Regions from separate parts of the Micromonospora sp. NPDC005087 genome, predicted to be linked through region 1. Evidence: riboswitches for the same ligand, from Rfam matches in the RefSeq annotation. Region 1 holds a riboswitch; each other region holds the start of a gene.
What was found. Region 1 has a riboswitch for cobalamin ahead of ACFYPS_RS28915 (ABC transporter substrate-binding protein). Riboswitches for the same ligand answer to the same signal wherever they lie in the genome.
Positions count from the first base shown of each region.

Region 2: another riboswitch for cobalamin. It lies ahead of cobO (cob(I)yrinic acid a,c-diamide adenosyltransferase); the one in region 1 lies ahead of ACFYPS_RS28915 (ABC transporter substrate-binding protein).
Region 3: another riboswitch for cobalamin. It lies ahead of ACFYPS_RS22015 (ribonucleoside-diphosphate reductase subunit alpha); the one in region 1 lies ahead of ACFYPS_RS28915 (ABC transporter substrate-binding protein).

Region 1 is NZ_JBIALB010000016.1:87,448-95,280, reverse strand. Features, by position in the region: gene mqnE (aminofutalosine synthase MqnE) at 1-1,156, shown strand, start outside; gene ACFYPS_RS28935 (hypothetical protein) at 1,180-1,617, shown strand; gene ACFYPS_RS28930 (DUF4229 domain-containing protein) at 1,688-1,978, shown strand; gene ACFYPS_RS28925 (C39 family peptidase) at 2,041-3,396, opposite strand; gene ACFYPS_RS28920 (M14 family zinc carboxypeptidase) at 3,608-5,485, shown strand; cobalamin riboswitch at 5,627-5,772, shown strand; gene ACFYPS_RS28915 (ABC transporter substrate-binding protein) at 5,861-6,796, shown strand; gene ACFYPS_RS28910 (iron ABC transporter permease) at 6,888-7,833, shown strand, end outside.
Region 2 is NZ_JBIALB010000001.1:491,369-499,201, forward strand. Features, by position in the region: gene ACFYPS_RS02255 (MFS transporter) at 1-560, shown strand, start outside; gene ACFYPS_RS02260 (aldo/keto reductase) at 634-1,530, shown strand; gene ACFYPS_RS02265 (hypothetical protein) at 1,575-2,240, opposite strand; gene ACFYPS_RS02270 (hypothetical protein) at 2,267-2,761, opposite strand; gene ACFYPS_RS02275 (hypothetical protein) at 2,890-3,609, opposite strand; gene ACFYPS_RS02280 (RNA polymerase sigma factor) at 3,602-4,177, opposite strand; gene ACFYPS_RS02285 (hypothetical protein) at 4,304-4,639, shown strand; cobalamin riboswitch at 4,940-5,069, shown strand; gene cobO (cob(I)yrinic acid a,c-diamide adenosyltransferase) at 5,218-5,829, shown strand; gene crcB (fluoride efflux transporter CrcB) at 5,924-6,286, opposite strand; gene ACFYPS_RS02300 (CrcB family protein) at 6,283-6,774, opposite strand; gene ACFYPS_RS02305 (class I SAM-dependent methyltransferase) at 6,962-7,720, opposite strand.
Region 3 is NZ_JBIALB010000009.1:206,360-214,192, forward strand. Features, by position in the region: gene ACFYPS_RS22010 (GH92 family glycosyl hydrolase) at 1-4,532, shown strand, start outside; cobalamin riboswitch at 4,710-4,927, shown strand; gene ACFYPS_RS22015 (ribonucleoside-diphosphate reductase subunit alpha) at 5,127-7,460, shown strand; gene ACFYPS_RS22020 (ribonucleotide-diphosphate reductase subunit beta) at 7,502-7,833, shown strand, end outside.

The DNA.
Region 1 (7,833 bases):
CAAGCGTGAGCTCGAAGCGAAGGTGTACGCCGGTGAGCGGCTGACCCGTGAGGACGGGGTCGCCCTCTACGACAGCGACGACCTGGCCTGGCTGGGGCGGCTGGCGCACCACAAGCGCACCGAGCTCAACGGCGACCGGGTGATGTTCAACGTCAACCGGCACCTCAACCTGACCAACGTCTGTTCGGCGTCCTGTGCGTACTGCTCGTTCCAGCGCAAGCCGGGCGAGAAGGACGCGTACACGATGCGCATCGACGAGGCGGTCCGCAAGGCCAAGGAGATGGAGGACGAGCAGCTCACCGAGCTGCACATCGTCAACGGCCTGCACCCGACGCTGCCCTGGCGTTACTACCCGAAGGTGCTGCGTGAGCTGAAGGCGGCGCTGCCCAACGTCAAGCTCAAGTGCTTCACGGCGACCGAGGTGCAGTGGTTCGAGAAGATCAGCGGCCTGAGCGCCGACGAGATCCTCGACGAGCTGATGGACGCCGGCCTGGAGTCGCTGACCGGTGGTGGCGCGGAGATCTTCGACTGGGAGGTCCGCCAGCACATCGTCGACCACGCCTGCCACTGGGAGGACTGGTCGCGCATCCACGCCCTGGCGCACAGCAAGGGCATGAAGACCCCGGCGACCATGTTGTACGGCCACATCGAGGAGCCCCGGCACCGGGTCGACCACGTGCTGCGGCTGCGCGAGCTGCAGGACGAGACCAACGGCTTCGCGGTCTTCATCCCGCTGCGATACCAGCACGACTTCGTGGACTCGGCGGACGGCAAGATCCGTAACAAGATCCAGGCGCGCACCACGATGGCCTCGCCGGCCGAGTCGTTGAAGACGTTCGCCGTCTCCCGGCTGCTCTTCGACAACGTGCCGCACGTGAAGAACTTCTGGGTGATGCACGGGCTCTCGGTGGCCCAGCTCTCGCTGAACTTCGGCGTGGACGACCTGGACGGCTCGGTGGTCGAATACAAGATCACCCACGACGCCGACTCGTACGGCACCCCGAACACCATGCACCGCGACGACCTGCTGCACCTGATCTGGGACGCCGGCTTCCAGCCGGTCGAGCGGGACACCCGCTACAACGTGGTCCGGGAGTACGACAAGGCCCCGTCGCTGGCCGAGCGGCGCGCCGAGCCGCAGCAGGTGTGGGCCTGAACCGCCACGTACCCTCGCAGTCGATGACTGAGCAACGAGGACCGGAGCGGCAGGGCGGCTTCCCCCGACGGGACGCCGAGGGACGCGTCCGTACCCTCGGCGATCTGCTCGGGGTGTGCCTGGCCGGCCTGGTCATCGGTGCGCTGGCGCTCGTGCTGTTCGACTGGGCGTTCGCCTCGATGGGCGCCGGCGACTTCGGGCACACCAACGGTTGGCTGGCGGTGATCCTGCCGGCGTGGCTGTTCTGGGACGATTTCCGGGCCTGGGAGTTCGGCGCGGCCCGGGTGGTGGCGGCACTGGTCGCCGCCGCCGTCGGGGTGTTCGCGGGGCTGCTGATCGCCGGTCTGGGCGCCGGGTTGCCGCCGCTGCTGTCCGGAACGTTGGCGGCGGCGGCGTTCACCGTGGCGTACGCGGCGGTCTGGTTCCCGGGCGTCCGCTGGCTGGCCCGCCGGACCGGCTGACCCCGACCGCCCGCCGGGCGGATCGACCTTCCGCCGGCACCGGCGGGTGACGGAGAACGGAGTGGTGCGGGTGAGCGCGGCGGTCAAGTACACGCTGGGTCGGATCGGGCTGTTCGTCGCCGTGCTGGCGGGCCTCTGGCTGATCGACATGAGCGTGTTCCTGAAGCTGATCCTGGCGCTGGCCTTCTCGGCCGCGCTCTCCTTCTTCCTGCTGCGCGGCTGGCGGGAGGAGATGGCCGAGGAGATGGCCGGCGCGACCGAGCGCCGCCGAGCGGAGAAGGAACGCCTCCGCTCGGCCCTGGCCGGCGACGACCAGCCCCCCTCCACCGACCAACCCCCCACCGACCAGCCCCCGCGTTGATCATGAAGTTATTGCTCCGACACGCCGATCGGCCGGGCAATAACTTCATGATCAACCACGCTCTACCAGTTGGTGGAGCCCGAGACCTTCGGCCAGGGCTTGCTCGTCGGCTTGATGAGGTATGCGACGCCGCCCGAGCCGCCGGAGACGCCGCCGGTGGCGTTGACCCGCTTGGTCCGCAGCCAGATCTGCTCGAACTGGGCACGCTTGTAGACGTTGCGCACCACGTCGTTGCTGGACGAGGCCGGGTCGTTGACGATCACGTCGCCGTCGGCGGTGAAGCCGACCACCACGAACAGGTGCCCGGAGGTGCCGTAGTTCGCCCCGTCCAGCTCGCTGGCGAGGAAGGACTGACTGGTCACCACCGGAATGCCTGCGGCGATGAAACGCTCCAGCTCGTCCAGTGAGTGCAGTCGGGTCACCCGCCCCTCCAGGCCGGGGAAGCTGGCCGCGTACGCGGTGTTGAACGGCCAGTTGCCCGCGCCGTCGTACGTGTAGTCGTAGGTCATCCGGGCGGCGTGGTTGACCGTCGGGTCGGGGTAGGTCGGGTCCACCCAGGAGGTGTCGGCCGCGGACGGCCGGCGTCCCCAGTACTCGACCACCATCTCGGTCGAGGTGGGGGAGCACCACGCCTCACCACCGCCGTCGTACTCGGGGTAGTGCCCGGAGTGCACGTTCTGCGAGTAGCGCGGCACCGGCAGCTCGCGGCCCCAGGCGATGTGCCCGGCGCTCGGCGTGACGGTGAAGCGGTCCGGCACGGTCGAGCTCATCGTGCCGAGCATCCGGACCACCGGCGCGGCGGTCTGCCCGGGCGCCCGGTAGAGGGTCAGTCGCAGCTGGTACGACCGCAGCAGCACCCCGACGGCGGCGTCGTCGATGCTGAAGGTGTCGGTCCAGATCGTCGACCAGGGGTCGCCCTGCCGGTTGACGCTGGTCCTCCTGATGTCACTGTCGCCGGACGCCCAGCGGCCCATGACGTACCACGGGGTCTGGTCACCGCTGGTGTAGCTGCCCTGCATCTCCACCTGGATCCAGGTGCCGGCGGGGGTCTCGGCGTTCCAGGACGCGATCAGCTCGGTGGCGTCGAAGCCGACCCGGGTCACCGGGGAGGTCCAGGTGCCGTACTCCCAGCTGCGGGTGACGCCGGTGTGCGGGTCGGCGTACTCGGTGGTGCCGGCCGGGCGGGCCAGCGTGACGCCCGATCGGGCGCCGGGCACCACGCGGGTGCCGGCCCGGCTGCCCCGGTGCCAGTCGGCGGGCCCGGACCAGTCCTGGAAGGTGATCTGCTCGTCGTGGGCGGTTGCGGGCGGTCGGCCGCCGGTGAGTGGTGCGGCGGCTGCCGCGGGTGCGACGGTGGTGAGCAGGGCGAGCGCGGTGACGCCGGCGAGGGCGGCCGTGCGTAAACGGGATCTGGCCATGGGGGCTCCGCGGTGTCGAGAGGGACATCGTTGCTGGTCAGTGTCGCCGCCGGAAGGAAGTTTCGCCAGATGTCGACGGATGGAAAATCATTGCCGCCGCGATGATCCGCCTGGGATGCAAGAGGCAGCGACGGATATTGATATGACCATGTGACAGGTGGTGAAGTGTCCTCCACCGAGCGGGTTCTCCCGCCCTTCGAGGAGGTAGTCCATGGCCCTCCGCACGCCCATCCCTCTCCGCCGCGTCCTGGTGCTCGCCGTCGTCACCGGGCTGGGAATCGTCACCGTCGCCACCGGGCCGGTCTTCGCGCGGCCGGCGCCGGACCGGACCGCCGAGCCGGCCGCCGCCGGCTACCGGGTGCTCGGCCCCCGGACCGTCGCCGACCGCAATGCGGTGGCCCGCACCGGGGCCGCCATCGACTACTCCGAACACGGCGTGCTGCACGTCTCGGCCACCGCGGGTGAGGCCGCCGAGATCGGCAAGCTCGGCTTCCGACTCGAACCGCTCGCCCCGCCGCCGAACGCCGAGCGCGGCGCCGGAGAGATGGGCACACTGGCCTTCCCGCCCGCCGACTCCAACTACCACGACTACGCGGAACTGACCGCCGTCGTGAACCAGGTCGTCGCCGACCATCCGGCGATCGCCCGCAAGATCAGCATTGGTTCGTCGTACGAGGGCCGCGACCTGATGGCCGTGAAGATCTCCGACAACGTGGGCACCGACGAGAGCGAGCCGGAACTCCTCTTCAACGCCCAGCAGCACGCCCGCGAGCACCTGACCGTCGAGATGGCGATCTACCTGCTCAACCTCTTCACCGACAGCTACGGCTCCGACTCCCGGATCACCAACATCGTCAACGGCCGGGAGATCTGGATCGTGCCGACGGTCAACCCGGACGGTAGCGAGTACGACATCGCCACCGGGTCGTACCGGTCCTGGCGCAAGAACCGGCAGCCCAACAGCGGCTCCTCCAACGTCGGCACCGACCTGAACCGCAACTGGTCCTACAACTGGGGTTGCTGCGGCGGCTCGTCCGGCTCCACCTCGTCCGAGACCTACCGTGGACCGTCGGCGTTCTCCGCGCCCGAGACGCAGGCACTGCGCAACTTCGTCAACAGCCGGGTCGTCGGCGGAACGCAGCAGATCAAGGCCAACATCGACTTCCACACCTACTCGCAGCTGGTGCTCTGGCCGTACGGCTACACGACCGCGAACACCGGGCCGGGGATGAGCGCCGACCAGTACAACACCTTCGCCACCATCGGCCAGCAGATGGCGGCCACCAACAACTACACCCCGGAGCAGTCCAGCGACCTCTACATCACCGACGGGGACAGCATCGACTGGATGTGGGCCACCCACGGCATCTGGGCGTACACCTTCGAGATGTATCCAGGATCGTCCGGCGGCGGTGGTTTCTACCCGCCCGACGAGGTGATCCCCGCACAGACCTCCCGCAACCGGGAGGCGGTGCTGATGCTCAGCGAGTACGCCGACTGCCCGTACCGGGCGATCGGCAAGCAGGCGCAGTACTGCGGCGGTGGTGGCGGCACCACGGTCTGGTCGGACACCTTCGAGACCGCGACCGGCTGGACCATCAACCCGTCCGGCACCGACACCGCGACCCTCGGGGCCTGGGAACGGGGTGCCGCCCAGGCGACCACCTCCTCCGGGGCCAAGCAGCTCACCCCGTACGCCGGCGCCAACGACCTGGTCACCGGTCGGCTCGCCGGTTCGGCGGCGGGTGACCACGACGTCGACGGCGGGGTGACCAGCGCCCGGTCCCCGGCGGTGACGCTGCCGTCGACCGGCACGCTGACCCTCTCGCTGGCCTGGTACCTGGCGCACGGCTCGAACGCCTCGTCGGCGGACTACCTGCGGGTGAGCGTGGTGCACAACGGTGGCACCACGGCGCTGCTCACCCAGGCCGGCGCGGCGAGCAACCGCAACGGCAGCTGGGCGGTGGCGAACCTCAACCTCACCCCGTACGCCGGCCAGTCGGTGCGCATCCTCATCGAGGTGGCGGACGCCTCCGGCGCCAGCCTCGTGGAGGCGGCTGTGGACAACGTCACCATCAGCGCCTCCTGATCGGATGGGGCCCCGTTCCGCCCCTGCGGGGCCCCACCACCCGTTTCTGACCCCCGCGATGCGCGACATATCGCCGTCGGTCGGTCATCTCGCCCCACCTTCCCGGGGCCAAGGTGATCGACACGCGGCGATTGGCCCTTGATCGATCCGGCACGTCCAGGCGGTGCGCTACCGTCTTAGCGACCACTCCGCAGCGAAGCCGGTGCGAAACCGGCGCTGTCCCGCAACTGTGATGCCCCGTCCTGACGGCGGGGACGAGCCAGGTCGCCTGCGGATCGGTCGCGACACGCGCTCTCGAGGAAGGGCGCCTCGTGGGCGGGCGTACGAAAGTCCCTGTCGGCGAAGCACCACACTCCTCGACCGACAGGAGGTCCCATGTTCAGACGTACCCCCCGGCTCTTCGCCGCGACCCTCGCGGTCGCCGCACTCGCCCTGGGCGCGTGCGCGGAGAAGACCGCCGACGAGCCGACCGCGAGCGGCAGCTCCGCGGCCGCCAGCTACCCGGTGACGGTCGGCTCGCTCACGCTCGACAAGCGCCCCGAGAAGATCCTCTCGCTCTCGCCCACCGCCACCGAGATGCTCTTCGCCATCGGCGCCGGCCCGCAGGTGAGCGCGGTCGACGACCAGTCCAACTATCCGGCCGACGCGCCCAAGAGCGACCTGTCCGGCTTCCAGCCCAACGCCGAGGCGATCGCCGGTAAGGGCCCCGACCTGGTGGTGCTCGCGAACGACACCAACAAGATCGTCGACCAGCTCGGCAAGCTGAAGATCCCGGTCTACCTCACCCCCGCGGCGGTCACCCTGGACGACTCGTACCGGCAGATCGCCGAGCTGGGCACGCTGACCGGCCACGCCGACCAGGCGACCGACGTCGCCGGCCGGATGAAGGACGACATCGCCAAGCTGGTCAAGGACCTGCCGCAGCGCGCCGAGAAGCTCACCTACTACCACGAGCTGGGCCCGGAGCTGTACAGCGTGACCAGCAAGACCTTCATGGGCTCGCTCTACAGCCAGGTCGGTCTGGCCAACATCGCGGATCCGGCCGACGCGGACGGCAAGAGCGGCGGTTACCCGCAGCTGTCCCAGGAGTTCATCGTCAAGGCCAACCCGGACTTCGTCTTCCTGGCCGACTCCAAGTGCTGCCAGCAGAACGCCGACTCGGTCCGGGCGCGCAGCGGCTGGGCCGGGCTGAGCGCGGTGAAGAACAACCAGGTGGTCGCGCTGGATGACGACATCGCCTCGCGCTGGGGCCCGCGGGTCGTGGACCTGCTCCGGGTCATCATCGACGCGGTCGCCAAGGTGCCCGCGTGACCGTCGTCCGTCGGTGAGCGCGAGGAGTGAACCGGGGTTGCGAGCCTCGCGGTCACGAACGGAAGAAGGCTCGGTGACCGGGGAGCCGCTGGTGGCCACCCCGGCGCCACCCACCCGGCCGGCCGCGACGCCACCCGCGTCGCGGCCCGCCGGGCTGCGCAAGCGCTGGCTGGCCGCCGGCGTGGTCGCGGTGCTCCTCGCGCTGGTCGCCGGGGTGTCGCTCGGCCCGATCAGCCTGCCGCCGGGCAGCGTCGCCGCCGAGCTGCTCAACCTGATACCCGGGGTGCACCTGGAGAGCGGGCTGACCGAGCGGGAGATCGCCATCGTCACCGAGCTGCGGCTTCCCCGGGTGGTGCTGGGCCTGCTCGTCGGCGGCCTGCTCGCCCTGGCCGGCGGCTGCTACCAGGGGGTGTTCCGCAACCCGCTGGCCGACCCGTACCTGCTCGGCGTGGCAGCCGGCTCGGGGCTCGCGGTCACCGCGGTGATCGCCCTCGGCGGCGTCGGCCGGCAGGGCGCGATCACCGGCCTGCCGCTGACCATCCCGCTGGCCGCGTTCGCCGGCTCGCTGCTCGCCGTGACGATGACCTACCTTCTCGGCGGCGCCGGTGGGCGGAGCCGGTCACCGGCGATGCTGATCCTGGCCGGGGTGGCGGTCTCCGCGTTCCTCTCCGCCGGGCAGACGTACCTGCTGCAACGGCACTCCGACAGCATCCAGCCGGTCTACTCCTGGCTGCTCGGCCGGCTGGCCACCGCCGGCTGGCACGATGTGCTGCTGGTGTTGCCGTACGCCGTGCTGACCACCGTGGTGGTGCTGCTGCACCGCCGCGAGCTGGACGTCCTCGCGGTCGGCGACGACGAGGCGAGGAGCCTCGGTCTGCACCCGCAGCGTTCCCGCTACCTGCTGATCGCGGCCGCCTCGCTGGGCACCGCCGCGGCGGTCTCCGCGACCGGCCTGATCGGCTTCGTCGGCATCATCGTGCCGCACACCGTCCGGTTGCTCGCCGGGGCGAGCTACCGCGTGATCCTGCCGCTGTCGT
Region 2 (7,833 bases), on a different contig from region 1:
TGCTGATCGGGCTCTTCGTGCTGGTGGCGGCGTTCACCGAGGGCAGCGCCAACGACTGGCTGGCAGTGGCCTTCGTCGACGGCCGGGACCTGAGCGAGGCGGCCGGCGCGGTGGTCTTCGGCGTCTTCGTCGTCGGCATGACCCTCGGTCGCACCGCCGGCACGGTCGCGCTGGACCGGTGGGGTCGCGTGCCGGTGCTCACCAGCACCGTCCTGCTCGCCGCGTTTGGCGCGGGCCTGGCCGTGCTGGCCGGCTCGGGGCCGGTCGCCATCGTCGGCGTCGCGCTCTGGGGGCTCGGCGCGTCGCTGGGCTTCCCGGTCGGGATGAGCGCGGCGGCCGACGAGGAGGCGCACGCGCCCGTCCGGGTGAGCGTGGTCGCGGTGATCGGCTACACCGCGTTCCTGGGTGGGCCACCGCTGCTGGGGCTGCTCGGCGACCGGGTCGGCATCCTGCAGGCGCTGCTGGTGGTGCCGTTGCTGCTGCTGCCGACCCTGGCGCTGGTGCCGGTGCTGCGCCCGCCGGGCGCCGCCGGACCGACCTCGCCAGCACAGAAAATCTAACCCGGAACGCCGCCGAGCGGTATCGGGCGCATGGCCGACTGCGCCGCGCGCCCCGGCTGGCTACGGTCGCCCGATGCCAACCGACTTGATCACCGCCGCCGCGGCGGGCAGCTGGACCCTGGGCGACCGCGCCGTGCACCGGATGGGCTTCGGCTCCATGCGGATCACCGCGAACCCGAACCGCGGCCGAGCGATCGCGCTGCTGCGCCGCGCCGTGGAGCTGGGCGTCAACCACATCGACACCGCCGCCTTCTATGTCTCGCCCGGCGGGACCCTGGGGGTTGGCACCGGCCCGGCGCGCTACGCGACCGAGCTGATCCGGGCGGCGCTCGCCCCGTACCCCGAGGATCTGGTGATCACCACCAAGGTCGGCTTCGGGTACGACCCGGTGGGCGGCTTCACCGAGGCGGTCACCCCGGCGCGGTTGCGGGCCCAGGTGGAGGAGAACCTGCGCCGGCTCGGCCTCGACCGCCTGGACGTGGTGAACCTGCGGCTCGGCCGGGGACCGGGCCCGGTGCCGCTGGCCGAGCGTTTCGGCGCCCTGGCCGAGCTGCGCGCCGCCGGGCTGATCCGGCACCTCGGGCTCTCCAACGTCCGGCCCGGGCAGTTGGAGGAGGTGGCGGACATCGCGCCGGTGGTCTGCGTGCAGAACAACTACGGGGTGGACGCCTACCGGGAACAGGACGAGTTCGTCAGGTCCTGCGGCGAGCGGGGGATCGCCTACGTGCCGTTCTTCGCGTTGGCCGGCACCGGCCGGGAGGCGGGCGCGAGCGCCGAGCAGGGCGAGGCCGTGCACGCCGTCGCCCGGGCCCACGGCGTCACCCCGCACCAGGTACGCCTGGCCTGGACCCTGCACCAGGGGCCGCACGTGCTGGCCATTCCCGGCACCGGCGACCCGGCGCACCTCACGGCGAACGTGGCGGCCGCCGCCCTCCACCTGACCCCCGAAGACCTGACCCTGCTCGGCTGACCCCGCCGTCTTCCATGATCACCGGGGGGTGGGGGAGGGGTGGGTCAGTCGCGGAGCCAGACTCGGAGGGGGCCCTGTTGGGTGAAGCCCGCTGTCAGGGCGGGGGTCAGGTCAGGGCCGGATTCGTAGCCGACCAGTGGTACCCGGGGCACGGTGGCGAGGACGCCGTGCCAGATCTCGCGGGGGTCCACCGTGTGGGAGAACAGGTTGGAGACCCCGTACGCGCTGTCGCCGCTGACCACCGCGCCGCCCAGAACCGTGCCCCGGTCGTCGTACCGGGCCAGTATCCGTACCCCGGGGTCGGCCAGCAGTGCCGGCCGGAACAGCGACCCGCCGCCGTGCGCCGCCGCCCAGACGGCGAGTTCCGTCGGCGTGGTGACCGGGGTCAGCGGAGCGCCGGTGGGCGGATCCAGCGGTGGTCGGTGGATCCACTGTGCGTCGAAGAGCACCCGGAAGCCGTACCGGGACAGATCGAGGTCGGCGAAGCTGTCCTTCACCGAGGCGCCGGGCCTGGCGTCGATCCGGGCCAGCAGGGCATCGACGTCGACGCCGGGGCGCAGCGTGACCGCGTCCGGGTACCAGGTTGGGGAGCGGCGGGGGACCGACCAGGCGTCCGCGTCGGTCCGGCCGGCCAGCCCGTGGCTGCCGCAGACCACGTCGCACCATTCGGCGTTGTTACGGGCCGCCGCCTCCCGCACGTCCTTGGGCACGTCCCGCAGCCTAGGGGGCGACGTGTCTAGGGCAGCCGGTCGGTGTAGACCAGATCCATCGTGTCGGTGTGCCCGGACCAGCGGAGTTCGAGTTTCCAGCAACCCGCGTGCGGCATGTCGATGATCGACGGACCCGGACCGCCGGCGACCTCGCGGGTCACCCTGGTGTCGGTGCCGTACAGCGTCGCGGTGATCGCCAGGGCCTTCGGCGACGTCGTCTCGGACGATGTCGAGGCAGGGCGGGAGACCCAGAGGATCTTGTTGTTCGACCCGTCCTGTCTGACCTGAGCGAGCGGGTGAGCGAACAGCACCGCCACGATGTCGCCCTTCGCGCCGAAGACGTGCGGGACCCGGGCGTCCCCGCTGAACCCGGCGTCCGCCCAGTCGGGCAGGGACCCCGTCTCGATCCGCGGGCCGCAACCCGTCGCTGCGGTCGCGGAGGTCGTGCTGGTCGGCGCGTCGACCGGCGTGGCCGACCGGCCGGCCGTCGTGCACGCCGTCAGCAGGAGCACCGACCCCATCAGCAACCTGCCCCATGCACCCATCTCGCCCCTTCCGAATACCTGTCGATGAGTCAGAACGTCCTCGCACCATCAAGACACCGGACGCGCCCGCCAAGTTCCCCGTCCGAGCTTTCCTGGGAGTACGCCTAGTCCAGCGATTCGGCGATCTCGATCGCCTCGGCCCTCGTGAGGTCGCCCTCCAGCCGGTAGCTCGCGTCGGCCCCCTGCCAGATCAGGGTCGAGGCGGCGAGCCGGGCGGTCTCCATCCGGACCTGTCCGGTGCGATCCACGTAGGCCAGGACGTGCGGGCCGCCGACCCAGACGGCGAAGTCGCCGTCGACCTGGACCCACTCCGCTCCCGGCCGGCTGGTTTGCTTGTGGAACGCCAGGTCGAGCCGACCATCGAAGGCGTCGATGCGCAGCGCGCCCCCGTGGTAGAGCAGCGTGGCCACCCGGTAGGCGCCCGTGTCGTCGGGATCGGCGACCAGCACCCGCTCGGGCGGACCGAGCTTCGCCGGTAGGCGGATCGGGAAGCGCACCGCCCGTTGCGCCTCATCCAGGGCCGCGGTTCGCTGCGCGGGCAACGGCGACGGGGTGCCGGTGGGCAGCACCGGGTCGGGCGACGTGACAACGGTGACTCCGGCGAAGCGCAGCAGCCCCGCGACGGCGTCGGCGAGGGCCGCCCGTCCCGGTGGCAGCACCGCCACGAGCAGGGCGACGAGCGCCGCCGCCGCGTAGGCGCGCCACCGACGCCGCCGGGACGGGGGCTCGGTGAGCCGAGCGCGTACGCGCGTGGTCACGTCGGGCGCGTCGGGTGTCTCCAGCCAGGTGGAGAGGCCACGCAGCTCCCTCTCGAGGTCATCCACTCCGGACCTCCTCGCGGTCGAGCAAGCCGCGGAGCTTCGCCAATGCCCGGGACGTCCGCGACTTCACCGTGCCCCGCGGCCAGCCCAACGTCGCCACCGTCTCCTCCTCGCTGAGATCGAGGAAGAACCGGCAGACGATCACCTCACGGTCGCGTACCGGCAGTTGGCGCAGAGCGTCCACCAGCACGGCGCGGCGCTCCCCGGCGAGGACCGCGCCGACCGCGTCGTCCTCGGCGATCTCCGAAGCCGGGTTCGCCGCCGCGGCCCGCAGGACGAGGCCGTCGCGGCGGGTGCGTGACCGGTGCAGGTTGCGGGTCTCGTTGGCGACGATCGCCAGCAGCCACGAGCGGAACGACGACTCCGCCCGGTAGCGGGAGAGCTTTCGGTACCCCTTCACGAAGGCCTCCTGGATGACGTCCTCGGAGTCCGAGCCCGCGCCGAGTAGCACCGCCGTCCGGTACGCGGACGCGGTGTGCCGGGCGACCAGGAGGTCGTACGCCTCCAGGTCACCTGCCCGAGCGCGGGTGACGAGCACGTCGTCGTCCAGGGGTACCTCCGGTTGGGTCACCTTCATGACACCGCTCACGCGCTGCGGGTTCCAGCCGCGGCTCGGTCAGCCCACTCTCACCCGGCGTGCAGCGTATTGCCAGGAAACGGTGGTGCACTGGATGGGCGTCGAGGAGAGGAGTCGGTCATGGGCTGGTTCAGTCGGCGGGCCCGGGGCGCCGAGGCGACCCCCACGAAGCTGGACCGGGAGGCGACCCGGGACGACCTCGCCGCGCTCGAGGCGTTCATCGCCAGCCGGCGGGGGGTGGAGTTCTACCTGGAGCCGGAGACCACCGCCACCGACACCACGGTGGTGGCGATCGCCCACGACGGCGAGTGGATCCGTCGCCGTACCGGCACCCCGCGTGCGGCGGGCGCCATCGCCCGCAAGCACGCGGTGCCGCTGTACGAGGCGGCCCGCACCGGCTACCCGGAACGGATGCGCACCTGGAGCCGTGCCCACCCGGAACGCCACGCCCGGTGAGCGTGGCCGCGTCCGTCGAGGTGGCCGTGAGCCGCCGTCCCACCGGGCGATCGGGGCAGGCCAGAGGACGTGTGCGCACCCTTTGCTCTGCTTACCCGGGCGCAACGAAAAGGCGTCGTCACTGTTGCGCTGGCTGAAGCAGAGCAAAGGACGCGTCGCATTGACCCGGGGCGTTCCGATGCGGCGTCCGAGCACGCCTCAACCGCCAGATATCGATGAGAGTCATTCGCCTGGCCAGGCCGGGGTCGGCGTTGACCGGCGACGGACGGGTGTGGCAGCATTCGCGGCCTGACGGCAGTGAAGGAAGTCGGTGTGATTCCGACGCGGTCCCGCCACTGTCACCGGGGAGCGATCCCCCCTCGTGAGTCACGGCCGCGTGTCTGCGGTTGGAAGGCCGGGGGAGAGCGTCGATTCGGAAGCCAGGATACTTCGGCCGTCGGGATGTACCCCAGGGCGTGGACACCCGAGGAGGACCCGATGACGCACGGCGTCTCTTTCATTGACGGACACCGTCATGATCCGCTCGGCGGGCGCTCCGCCGCACCCACCGCCGCACCCGGCCCCGGTCGTACCGCCTGATGCCGCAGGGAAAGCCGAGCACGGTGCCCGCCGACGGTTTGACCACCCGGCAGCGACGTCACCGGCCGCTGCTGATGGTCCACACCGGACAGATGAAGGGAAAGTCCACCGCCGCCTTCGGGCTGGCGCTGCGGGCGTGGGCAGCCGGCCTGCCGGTCGGGGTGTTCCAGTTCGTCAAGAGCGCCAAGTGGCGGGTGGGGGAGGAGAACGCCTTCCGGGCCCTCGGCGAGGTGCACGAGCGCACCGGTCACGGCGCGCCGGTGGCGTGGCACAAGATGGGCGAGGGCTGGTCCTGGATCCAGCGTGGCGGCGACGCCGATCACGCCGCGGACGCCCTGGAGGGTTGGCGGCAGATCCAACGCGACCTGGCCGCCGAGCGCTACGGGCTGTATGTGCTGGACGAGTTCACCTACCCGATGACGTGGGGCTGGGTGGACGTCGACGAGGTGGTGGCCACCCTGGCCGACCGTCCCGGCTTCCAACACGTGGTCATCACCGGCCGGGACGCCGACCCGCGCCTGGTGGCCGCCGCCGACCTGGTGGCCGAGCTGACCAAGGTCAAGCACCCGATGGACGCCGGCCAGAAGGGCCAGAAGGGCATCGAGTGGTGAGCGCCGCCGCCGAGTCGTGGCCGCTGCCCCGCCCGATGGGCGACGACCGCGCCGGCCCGGACGGCCGCAGCGGTCTCCGCTGGCCGGGAACGGGTCAGCCGGTCAGGGCCCGGGCGAGGACGTAGCCGACGGTCGCGGCGGCGAGCCCGGCGGTCACACTGCCCAGCACGTTGGCCAGCGCGAGGAGCCGGTTGCCGGTCCTGGTCAGCCGCAGCGTCTCGTAGCTGAAGGTGGAGTAGGTGGTCAGCGCGCCGCAGAAGCCGGTGCCGAGCAGCGCGCTGACCGCCGGGCCGGCCGGCAGCCCGACGAGTACGCCGAGCAGCAGCGATCCGAACACGTTGACGGTCAACGTCCCCCACGGGAACGCCGAGTGGTGCCGGGCCTGCACGGCCCGGTCGGTGAGGTAGCGCAGCGGCGCGCCGACGGCCGCCCCGAGCACGATGAGCAGCACGGTCACCGGACGGCCCGCCCGTCGTCGCGGTCCCGGTCGAGCAGTCGAGCGGCGGCGGCGTCACCCAGCCACACCGCGACCAGGGCGCCGAGCACCGTCGCGGCCAGGTACGCCAGCGCGCTGACCGGGGCGCCCGCGACCACCGCCTGCTGCACGTCCACGGCGTAGGTGGAGAAGGTGGTGAACCCGCCGAGCACCCCGACCCCGAGGAACGGGCGGACCAGCGGTCGACCGCCGCCGACGTGCCCGAGCACCGCCATCAGGACGCCGATCAGCAGGCAGCCGGTCAGGTTGATGCCGAAGGTCGCCCACGGGAAACCGGTCCGCGCGTGGGGGAGGGCGTGTTGCAGGCCGGCCCGGGCCAGCGCGCCGAGCACCCCGCCCGCCGCGATCGCCGCGAGCACCGCCGCGGGATGAGCCTTCAGCTCGCCACGGTCGACGGGGACGCGCAGGTCGACGTCGGGGTCGGTACGCGGGTCGAGCGGTCCGGACATGATGCCTCCCCACCAGCACGGTGTCACTGGCAGGGACCGTTGGCGAGCGGCGTCGCGGTTCTCCCGGTGTCCCCGGGACGGCGGGCCCCACCGCCGGGAGCGCTCCTGCTCCGGCGTCAGCATATCGTCCACCCACCGAGCGCCGGGCCGACCGGCGCGGCAGACGCCGGCCGGCGGGGCTGGTGGGTCAGCGCACCCCGGCGACCGCGGCGTCCGTGCCGCCGCGCCACACCGTGCCGACCTCGCTGAAGCCGGCCGCGGTCAGCGCGGCCAGGTGCCAGGAGGCCGGGGGGTTCCACTCGGGGCTGTGCCCGGTCGGGTAGATGGCGTGCCGCTCGGCGACCAGCGGGGCGAGCACCGGATCGGCGCCGGCCCGGTCCCACCAGTCCGACCACGACAGCACGGACCCGGCGGCGTACCGGGCGGCCCGCCGGTCCCGCGCCCGGTCGAGCAGCCGCTTGGTCAGCTCCGGCAGGGTGTCGTCGGGCATGTGGTCGGCGTTGACGAAGATCCCGCCCGGCCGCAGCAGATCGCGGACCTCGCCGTAGAGCCGGCCGAGCCGCTCGGCCGGCAGCCAGTGCAACGCGGTGGCGGTGAGCACGGCGTCGTACTCGTCGTGAGGCAGGGCGGATCGCCATTCGGGGGCGCCGAGGTCGGCGGTGACGACGGTGGCCCGGTCGTTCAGCGAGGCGCGGGCGATGGCCAGCAGCGCCGGGTCGAGGTCCAGCAGGGTCACCTCGGCGGTGGGGAAACGCGTCAACGCCCGCAGCGAGATGGTGCCGGTGCCGCCGGCCAGGTCGAGCACGCGCGGCGGCCGGCCGTCGCGGACCGCGTCGACGGCGTCGAGCATGGCGGCGAACCGGTGCTCCCGGTCCGGTAGGTACGCCTCCTGCTGGCGGTCCCAGCTCTCCTGCCACGCCGACGGATCCGTGATGTAAGGAGTCATATGGATCAGGCTAGTTACCGAACGAGACACTTGTCCAGACCTTGTTGCACATAACTTGCAATTGCGAGAACATGGCAGAGCGATGATCACAGGGGAGCCGGGTCGGTCATCCG
Region 3 (7,833 bases), on a different contig from region 1:
GGACGATCGACCGCATCCTGCTCGCCTACGACAACCCGCAGGCGACGGCGGACACCCGGTTCCAGGGCTGGCTCGACGACGTCGCGGTGACCGCCTCGCCGGCGTCCATCGACGGTTCGCGGCTCACCAACTACGTCGACACCCGGCGCGGGACCAACTCGACCGGTGGGTTCTCGCGCGGCAACAACCTGCCGATCACCTCGGTGCCGAACGGCTTCAACTTCTTCACCCCGGTGACCGACGCGACGTCCGACTCGTGGGAGTACCAGTACCACCGGGTCAACAACGCCGCCAACCTGCCCACCCTGCAGGGCCTCGCGATCTCACACGAGCCGAGCCCGTGGATGGGTGACCGCAACCAGATGTCGGTCATGCCGGTGGCGGGCGACGGCCCCCTCACCGGGCCGCCCAGCAGCCGGGCGCTCGCCTTCAACCACGACGACGAGACGGCCCAGCCGGACCTCTACCGGGTCGCGCTGCAGAACGGCCTCACCGCCGAGATGTCGCCCACCGACCATGCCGGGATCATGCGGTTCACCTTCCCGTCCGGGCCGGCGACCGGAAGCCTGGTCTTCTACAACGGCACGTTCACCATCGGCGCCGACGGCACGTTCACCGGCTGGGTCGACAACGGAAGTGGCCTGTCGGCCGGTCGTAGCCGGATGTTCGTGTCCGGCACGTTCGACCGGGCGCCCACGGCGTCCTCCGCGACGGCCGCCACCTTCGACATCTCCGCGAACCGCCAGGTGACGATGCGCATCGCGACCTCGTTCCTCTCGGTCGACCAGGCGCACCGGAACCTCGACCTGGAGGTCACCGGGAAGAGCTTCGACCAGGTCCGCGCGGCCGCCACCGCCGCGTGGAAGGACCGGCTCGGCCGGGTCGAGGTGCGGGGAGCGACCGAGACGCAGCTGGTGACGATGTACTCGAACCTGTACCGGCTGAACCTGTACCCGAACTCGCAGTCGGAGAACACCGGCACCGCCGCCGCGCCGCGCTGGCAGTACGCGAGCCCGGTGTCGGCGCCGACCGGCACGTCGTCCGCCACCCTCACCGGCGCGAAGATCGTGGACGGCCAGATCTACGTCAACAACGGCTTCTGGGACACCTACCGCACCGTGTGGCCCGCCTACGCGCTGCTGTACCCGGACGTCGCGGCCCGGATCTCGGACGGGTTCGTCCAGCACTACCGCGACGGCGGCTGGATCGCCCGCTGGTCGTCTCCGGGTTACGCCGACCTGATGACCGGCACCAGCGCGAACGTGGCACTGGCCCAGGCGTACCTCACCGGCGTAAAGCTGCCCGACCCGCTCGCGGCGTACGACGCGGCGGTCAAGGACGCGACCGTCGCCTCCGGGCGCAGCGCGGTGGGCCGCAAGGGCATCGAGACCTCGCTGTTCCTCGGCTACACGCCGACGTCCACCGGAGAGTCGGTGTCGTGGGCGCTGGAAGGCTTCATCAACGACTACGGCATCGGCAACATGGGCGCGGCCCTGGCCAAGGACCCGGCCACGCCGAAGTCGGAGCGCCAGCGGCTCAAGGACGAGTCACGGTACTTCCTGGAGCGCGCCCGCAACTACGTCCACCTCTTCGACCCGAAGACGAAGCTCTTCCAGGGCCGGGACGCGTCCGGCAACTTCCTCGCCGGTGACCCGCTGGACTGGGGCGGCGTCTACACCGAGACCAACGGGTGGAACTTCGCGTTCACCGCCCAGCAGGACGGCCAGGGACTGGCCAACCTGCACGGCGGGCAGAAGGCGCTGCGCGACAAGCTCGACCAGTTCTTCGCCACCCCGGAGAACGCCGACCGACCCGGCGGGTACGGCGGCACGATCCACGAGATGCTCGAGGCGCGCGCGGTGCGGATGGGACAGCTCGGCATGAGCAACCAGCCGTCGCACCACATCCCGTACATGTACAACTTCGCCGGCGCGCCGGCGAAGACGCAGGCGGCGGTACGGGAGATCCTGCAGCGCCTCTACGTCGGCAGCGAGATCGGCCAGGGCTACCTGGGCGACGAGGACAACGGCGAGATGTCGTCCTGGTACATCCTCAGCTCGCTGGGCATCTACCCGCTGCAGGCCGGATCGTCCCACTGGGCCATCGGCTCGCCGCAGTTCACGAAGATGACCGTCCACCGCACGAGCGGCGACATCGTCGTCAACGCGCCGGACAACAGCACCAAGAACGTCTACGTGCAGGGCGTCAAGGTCAACGGAAAGAAGCAGCGCGAGCTGTCCGTCGACGTGAGCGCGTTCGCCAAGGGCGGCACGATCGACTTCGAGATGGGCCCCAAGCCGTCGTCCTGGGGCAGCGGCAAGAACGACGCGCCGCCCTCGCTGACCAGGGGCGACAAGGCGCCCAAGCCGCTGCAGGACGTCACCGGCCCCGGTCTCGGCACCGCCACCGCGACGGACGGCCAGGACGCGTCGAAGCTGTTCGACGACTCGTCGACCACGCAGCTGACGTTCACCACCGCGACGCCGCAGGTCAGCTGGGCCTCCCGTGGCGCCAGGCAGAAGCCGAGCCACTACACCCTCACCTCCGGTGCCAGTGCGGGCGATCCGGCGGACTGGCGGTTGCAGGGCTCCAATGACGGCATCACCTGGAGCACCGTCGACTCCCGCAAGGGCGAGGCGTTCCGGTGGCGCAACCAGACCCGTCCGTTCACCATCGACAGGCCGGGACGGTACGCCCAGTTCCGTCTCGTCGTCACCAGGACCGCCGGCGCCGCGCAGGCCAACCTCGCCGAGATCGAGTTGCTCGCCGGAGGCGACCTCGAGATTGGTGGCGGCGACATCACGGTGACCGCCGCGGGCAGCGTGCACGCGACGTCCGGCGCACCCGTCTCGGTGCCACTGGCCTCCGTCACCGGGGGTACCGCCAGCGGCTACCGGGCCACGATCGACTGGGGTGACGGCTCACCGACCACCGAGGGCACCCTGACGTTGAGCTCGCGGGCCGTCTACAGCGTCAGCGGCTCGCACACGTACGCCACGCCGGGTCACCACCAGGCGAGCGTCACGGTGACCGACGGCACCGGCCAGGGCTCGGTCACGGTCGGCGTCGACGTGGCCTACGCGCCGAGCTCCGGCCTCACCGCGGCGTTCGACACCGTCTGCATCGGTGACGAGGGCGCCCTCGCGGCGAACTGCGACGCCAAGTCGTGGGCGTACTCGCGGGCCGCCCTGACTGCGGCCGGCGTGACCCAGGGCCAGCGGCACCAGGTGCCCGGAACGGACCTGCAGTTCACCTTGCCGGCGGTCCCGGCGGGGCAGCCGGACAACACCACCGGCAACGGCAGGACGGTCGTTCTCGACCTGCCGACCGACGCCCGGAGCATCTCGTTCATCGGCGCCGGCACGCAGGGCAACCAGAACAGCACCGGCACGGCGACGTTCAGCGACGGCAGCACGGCCAGCATCCCGATCCAGATGAGTGACTGGACGCTGGGCGGCAACGCCAACGGCACTCCGTCGTACGGCAACATCGTCGTCGCCAAGGCCGCGTACCGGTTGAGCGGCACGAGCCGGGACGGCGCGCAGCCGTTCCTGTTCGCCACCGCGCCGTACCAGATCCCGGCGGGCAAGACGCTCGTCTCGGTGACCCTGCCGACGCAGACCGGCGACCCCGGCTCGGCGGGCCGGATCCACGTGTTCGCCATCGCGAACGACGGCACTCCGGCCGCCGCGCTGGTGACCACCGCCCCGAGCGACCAGACGGCCAACGCCGGGCAGGTCCTCGCGGCCACGCTCGGCTCGGTGAGCGGCGGCGTTCCCGGCACGACGGGCTTCCACGCCCGGGTGCAGTGGGGCGACGGCACGGTTCCGGACGACGTCACGGTCGGCCCGGACGGCGCGTTGAGCGGACGGCACACCTATGCGCAGGAGGGCCCCTACACGGTGCACGTCACCGCATGGGACACGTCGTCGAGCAGCACCGCGACCTTCACGGTGACCGTGGCGCGGGGCGGACTCCAGCCGGCGATCGCGGTGTCGGCGTCGGCCACCGTGACCACCGGTGACGCGGTCACCGTCGACGGCAGCGGGTTCGCGGCCGGTGAGCAGGTGACCGTGACTCTCGGCACCAGTCCGGCGCGGACCGTCAAGGTCGCGGCGTCCGCGGCGGGAGCGGTACGCGCCTCCGTCGCGACGTCCGGTGACGCCGAGCCCGGCCGGTACTCCGTCACCGCCACCGGCGCGTCCTCCCGGACGCCGGCGACGGCCACCGTCCAGGTGACCGGTCAGCAGGAGAAGCCGACCTACGATCCGCAGGCGGCGCTGACGACCACCGCGGGACCGCACGGTACGTCGATCACGGTCGACGGCGCCGGGTTCGCTCCGAACGAGGCGGTCACGGTCAGCTTCGGTGACGGCCTCGCGGTCAGCACCGTGCGCGCGAATGGTGACGGTGTCATCGCCGGTGCGACGGTCAGCGTCCCCGGGGCGGCGAAGGCCGGCTCGACCGTGATCACGCTGGCGGGGGCCGAGTCGGTGACGCGGGTCGCGCTGCCCTTCACCGTCACGAACTGAGTCGGCGGTAGCGGTAACGCGCGGGGCGGGCCGGATCACGGCCCGCCCCGCGCGCAGCTAGCGTCGACCATGACCCCGCCCGGCGGGGGCGTCCGGGCCGGTGACCGTCGTCACTGACTCGACCGCCGACACGCCCATACCCGAGATGTGGGGTGTGACAACGGCGTCGTCCCTATATATGGTGTCGACGCAGCTGGTTCGGCCGCTCGTCTGCAGTGGTCGAGGCAAGAGGGAACCCGGTGGAATTCCGGGACTGCCCCGCAGCGGTGAGTGGGAACGACCGCCGTCATCAGCACTGGGCCGCCAAGCGGCCTGGGAAGCGACGGCCAGTAGGAGACCGGCGAGCCCGGTCGTGCCCACGAGTCCGAAGACCTGCCAGCGCGCCGTGCACCCGCACCCGGGTGGGCGGCGGCCCGACGCCGCGTGGGACGGCCGACGCCCCCTGACCCACGCCCGGCGTGGCGTCCGCCGGTGTCTGTCTCCTCGCGTCCGAGGGCCATCAGGTCTCGAACTCGCGAGGAGTGAGTGGTGACAGTCACCCAGGTGGTCCCGACCGGCGGCGACACCGACCTGCCGGGCCGGCGGCGGACGCAGATGCACGTCCGCAAGCGCGACGGCGCCAGCGAACCGGTGGACGTCAACAAGATCGTCCGCGCGGTCGAGCGGTGGACCGACGACCTGACCGACGTCGACCCGCTGCGGGTGGCGACCCGGACGATCAGCGGCCTCTACGACGGCGCGACGACCGCGGAGCTGGACCGGCTGTCCATCCAGACCGCGGCCGAGATGATCGGCGAGGAGCCGCAGTACTCGCGGCTGGCTGCCCGGCTGCTGGCCGGCTACGTCGACAAGGAGGTGCGCCGGCAGGGCGTCACCTCGTTCAGCACGGCGATCCGGATGGGCCATGCCGAGGGACTGATCGGAGACGAGACCGCCGCCTTCGTCGCCGCGCACGGCCGGACGCTCGACGACGCCGTCGACCCGGACGGCGACCTGCGGTTCGAGTACTTCGGCCTGCGCACGGTGTACGACCGGTACCTGCTTCGCCACCCGACCAGCCGGCTGGTGCTGGAGACGCCGCAGTACTGGCTGCTGCGGGTGGCCTGCGGGCTGTCCCGTACGCCGGACGAGGCGGTCGACTTCTACCGGCTGATGTCCAGCCTCGCCTACCTGCCCAGTTCGCCGACGCTGTTCAACTCCGGCACCCGGCACACCCAGATGTCCTCCTGCTACCTGGTCGACTCCCCGCGCGACGATTTGGACTCGATCTATCAGCGGTACGCGCAGGTCGCCAACCTGTCCAAGTTCGCCGGCGGCATCGGCATCGCGTACTCCCGGGTCCGGTCCCGGGGCGCGCTGATCCGCGGCACGAACGGGCAGTCCAACGGGATCGTGCCGTGGCTGCGCACGCTGGACGCGAGCGTCGCCGCGGTCAACCAGGGCGGGCGGCGCAAGGGCGCCGCGTGTGTCTACCTGGAGCCGTGGCACCCGGACATCGAGGAGTTCCTGCAACTGCGGGACAACACCGGCGAGGACGCCCGGCGCACCCACAACCTCAACCTGGCCAACTGGATCCCGGACGAGTTCATGCGCCGGGTCGAGGCCGACGAGGTGTGGTCGCTGTTCGACCCGAACGAGGTGCCGGAACTGCCCGACCTGTGGGGTGAGCGGTTCGACGTCGCGTACCGGGAGGCCGAGGCGCAGGGCCGCTACGTGCGGCAGGTCCCGGCGCGAGAGCTATACAGGAAGATGATGCGCACCCTGGCGCAGACCGGCAACGGGTGGATGACCTTCAAGGACGCCGCCAACCGGCTGTGCAACCAGACCGCCGAACCGGGCAACGTGGTGCACCTGTCCAACCTCTGCACCGAGATCGTCGAGGTGTCCAGCGACGCCGAGACCGCGGTGTGCAACCTCGGCTCGGTGAACCTGGCCGCTCACGTCACCGATGGCGTCATCGACTGGCAGCGGCTGCGCGCCACGGTCCGGACCGCGGTCACGTTCCTCGACCGGGTCATCGACATCAACTACTACCCGACCGCGCAGGCGGCGGCGAGCAACCCCCGCTGGCGGCCGGTCGGGCTCGGGCTGATGGGCCTGCAGGACGTGTTCTTCGCGCTGCGGTTGCCGTTCGACTCGCCAGCCGCGCGGGAGTTGTCCACCCGGGTCAGCGAGGAGTTGTACCTGACCGCCCTGGAGACCTCCGCCGATCTGGCGCGGCGCTTCGGCGCGCACCCGGCGTACGGGCAGACGCGGGCAGCGCGGGGGCAGTTGCAGCCCGACCTGTGGGGCGTTCAGGGGACGCAGACCGCGCGCTGGGCCGCGCTGCGGGAGCGGGTCGAGGCGTACGGGCTGCGCAACTCGCTGCTGGTGGCGGTCGCCCCGACCGCGACCATCGCCTCGATCGCCGGTTGTTACGAGTGCGTCGAGCCGCAGGTGTCCAACCTGTTCAAGCGCGAAACCCTGTCGGGGGAGTTCCTTCAGGTCAACACCGCTCTGGTACGCGAGCTGAAGGCCCGTGGCCTGTGGACCGAGCCGGTCCGGTCGGCGATCAAGCGCGCCGAGGGGTCGGTGCAGGACATCGCGGAGCTACCCGCCGCCGTGCGGGAGTTGTTCCGCACCGCGTGGGAGCTGCCGCAGCGGGCGCTGATTGACCTGGCCGCCGCTCGCGCGCCGTTCATCGACCAGTCGCAGTCGCTGAACCTGTTCCTGGCCTCGCCGACCATCGGCAAGCTCTCCTCGATGTACCTGTACGCCTGGAAGGCCGGGTTGAAGACGACCTACTACCTGCGGTCCCGCCCGGCCACCCGGATCCAGCAGGCCACCGTCGCACCCGCCACCGTCGCCCTCGGCGCACCCGTGGCGACCGACCCGGAGGCGCTGGCCTGCTCCCTGGAGAACCCTGAGTCGTGCGAGGCCTGCCAGTGACCGCCGCCGACACCACCGCCACCGACACGAGGACCACGCACATGCTGCTCGACCCCGGGATGGACCTCACCCTCCGCCCGATGCGCTACCCGCACTTCTTCGACCGGTTCCGCGACGCCATCCGCAACACCTGGACGGTCGAGGAGGTCGACCTGCACGCCGACCTCGCCGACCTCGACAAGCTCTCCCCCGCGGAGCGGCACCTGGTCAGCCGGCTGGTCGCGTTTTTCGCCACCGGCGACACCATCGTCGCCAACAACCTCGTGCTCAACCTCTACCAGCATGTCAACAGCCCGGAGGGTCGCCTCTACCTGTCCCGGCAGCTGTTCGAGGAGGCGGTGCACGTCCAGTTCTATCTGAACCTGCTCGACAC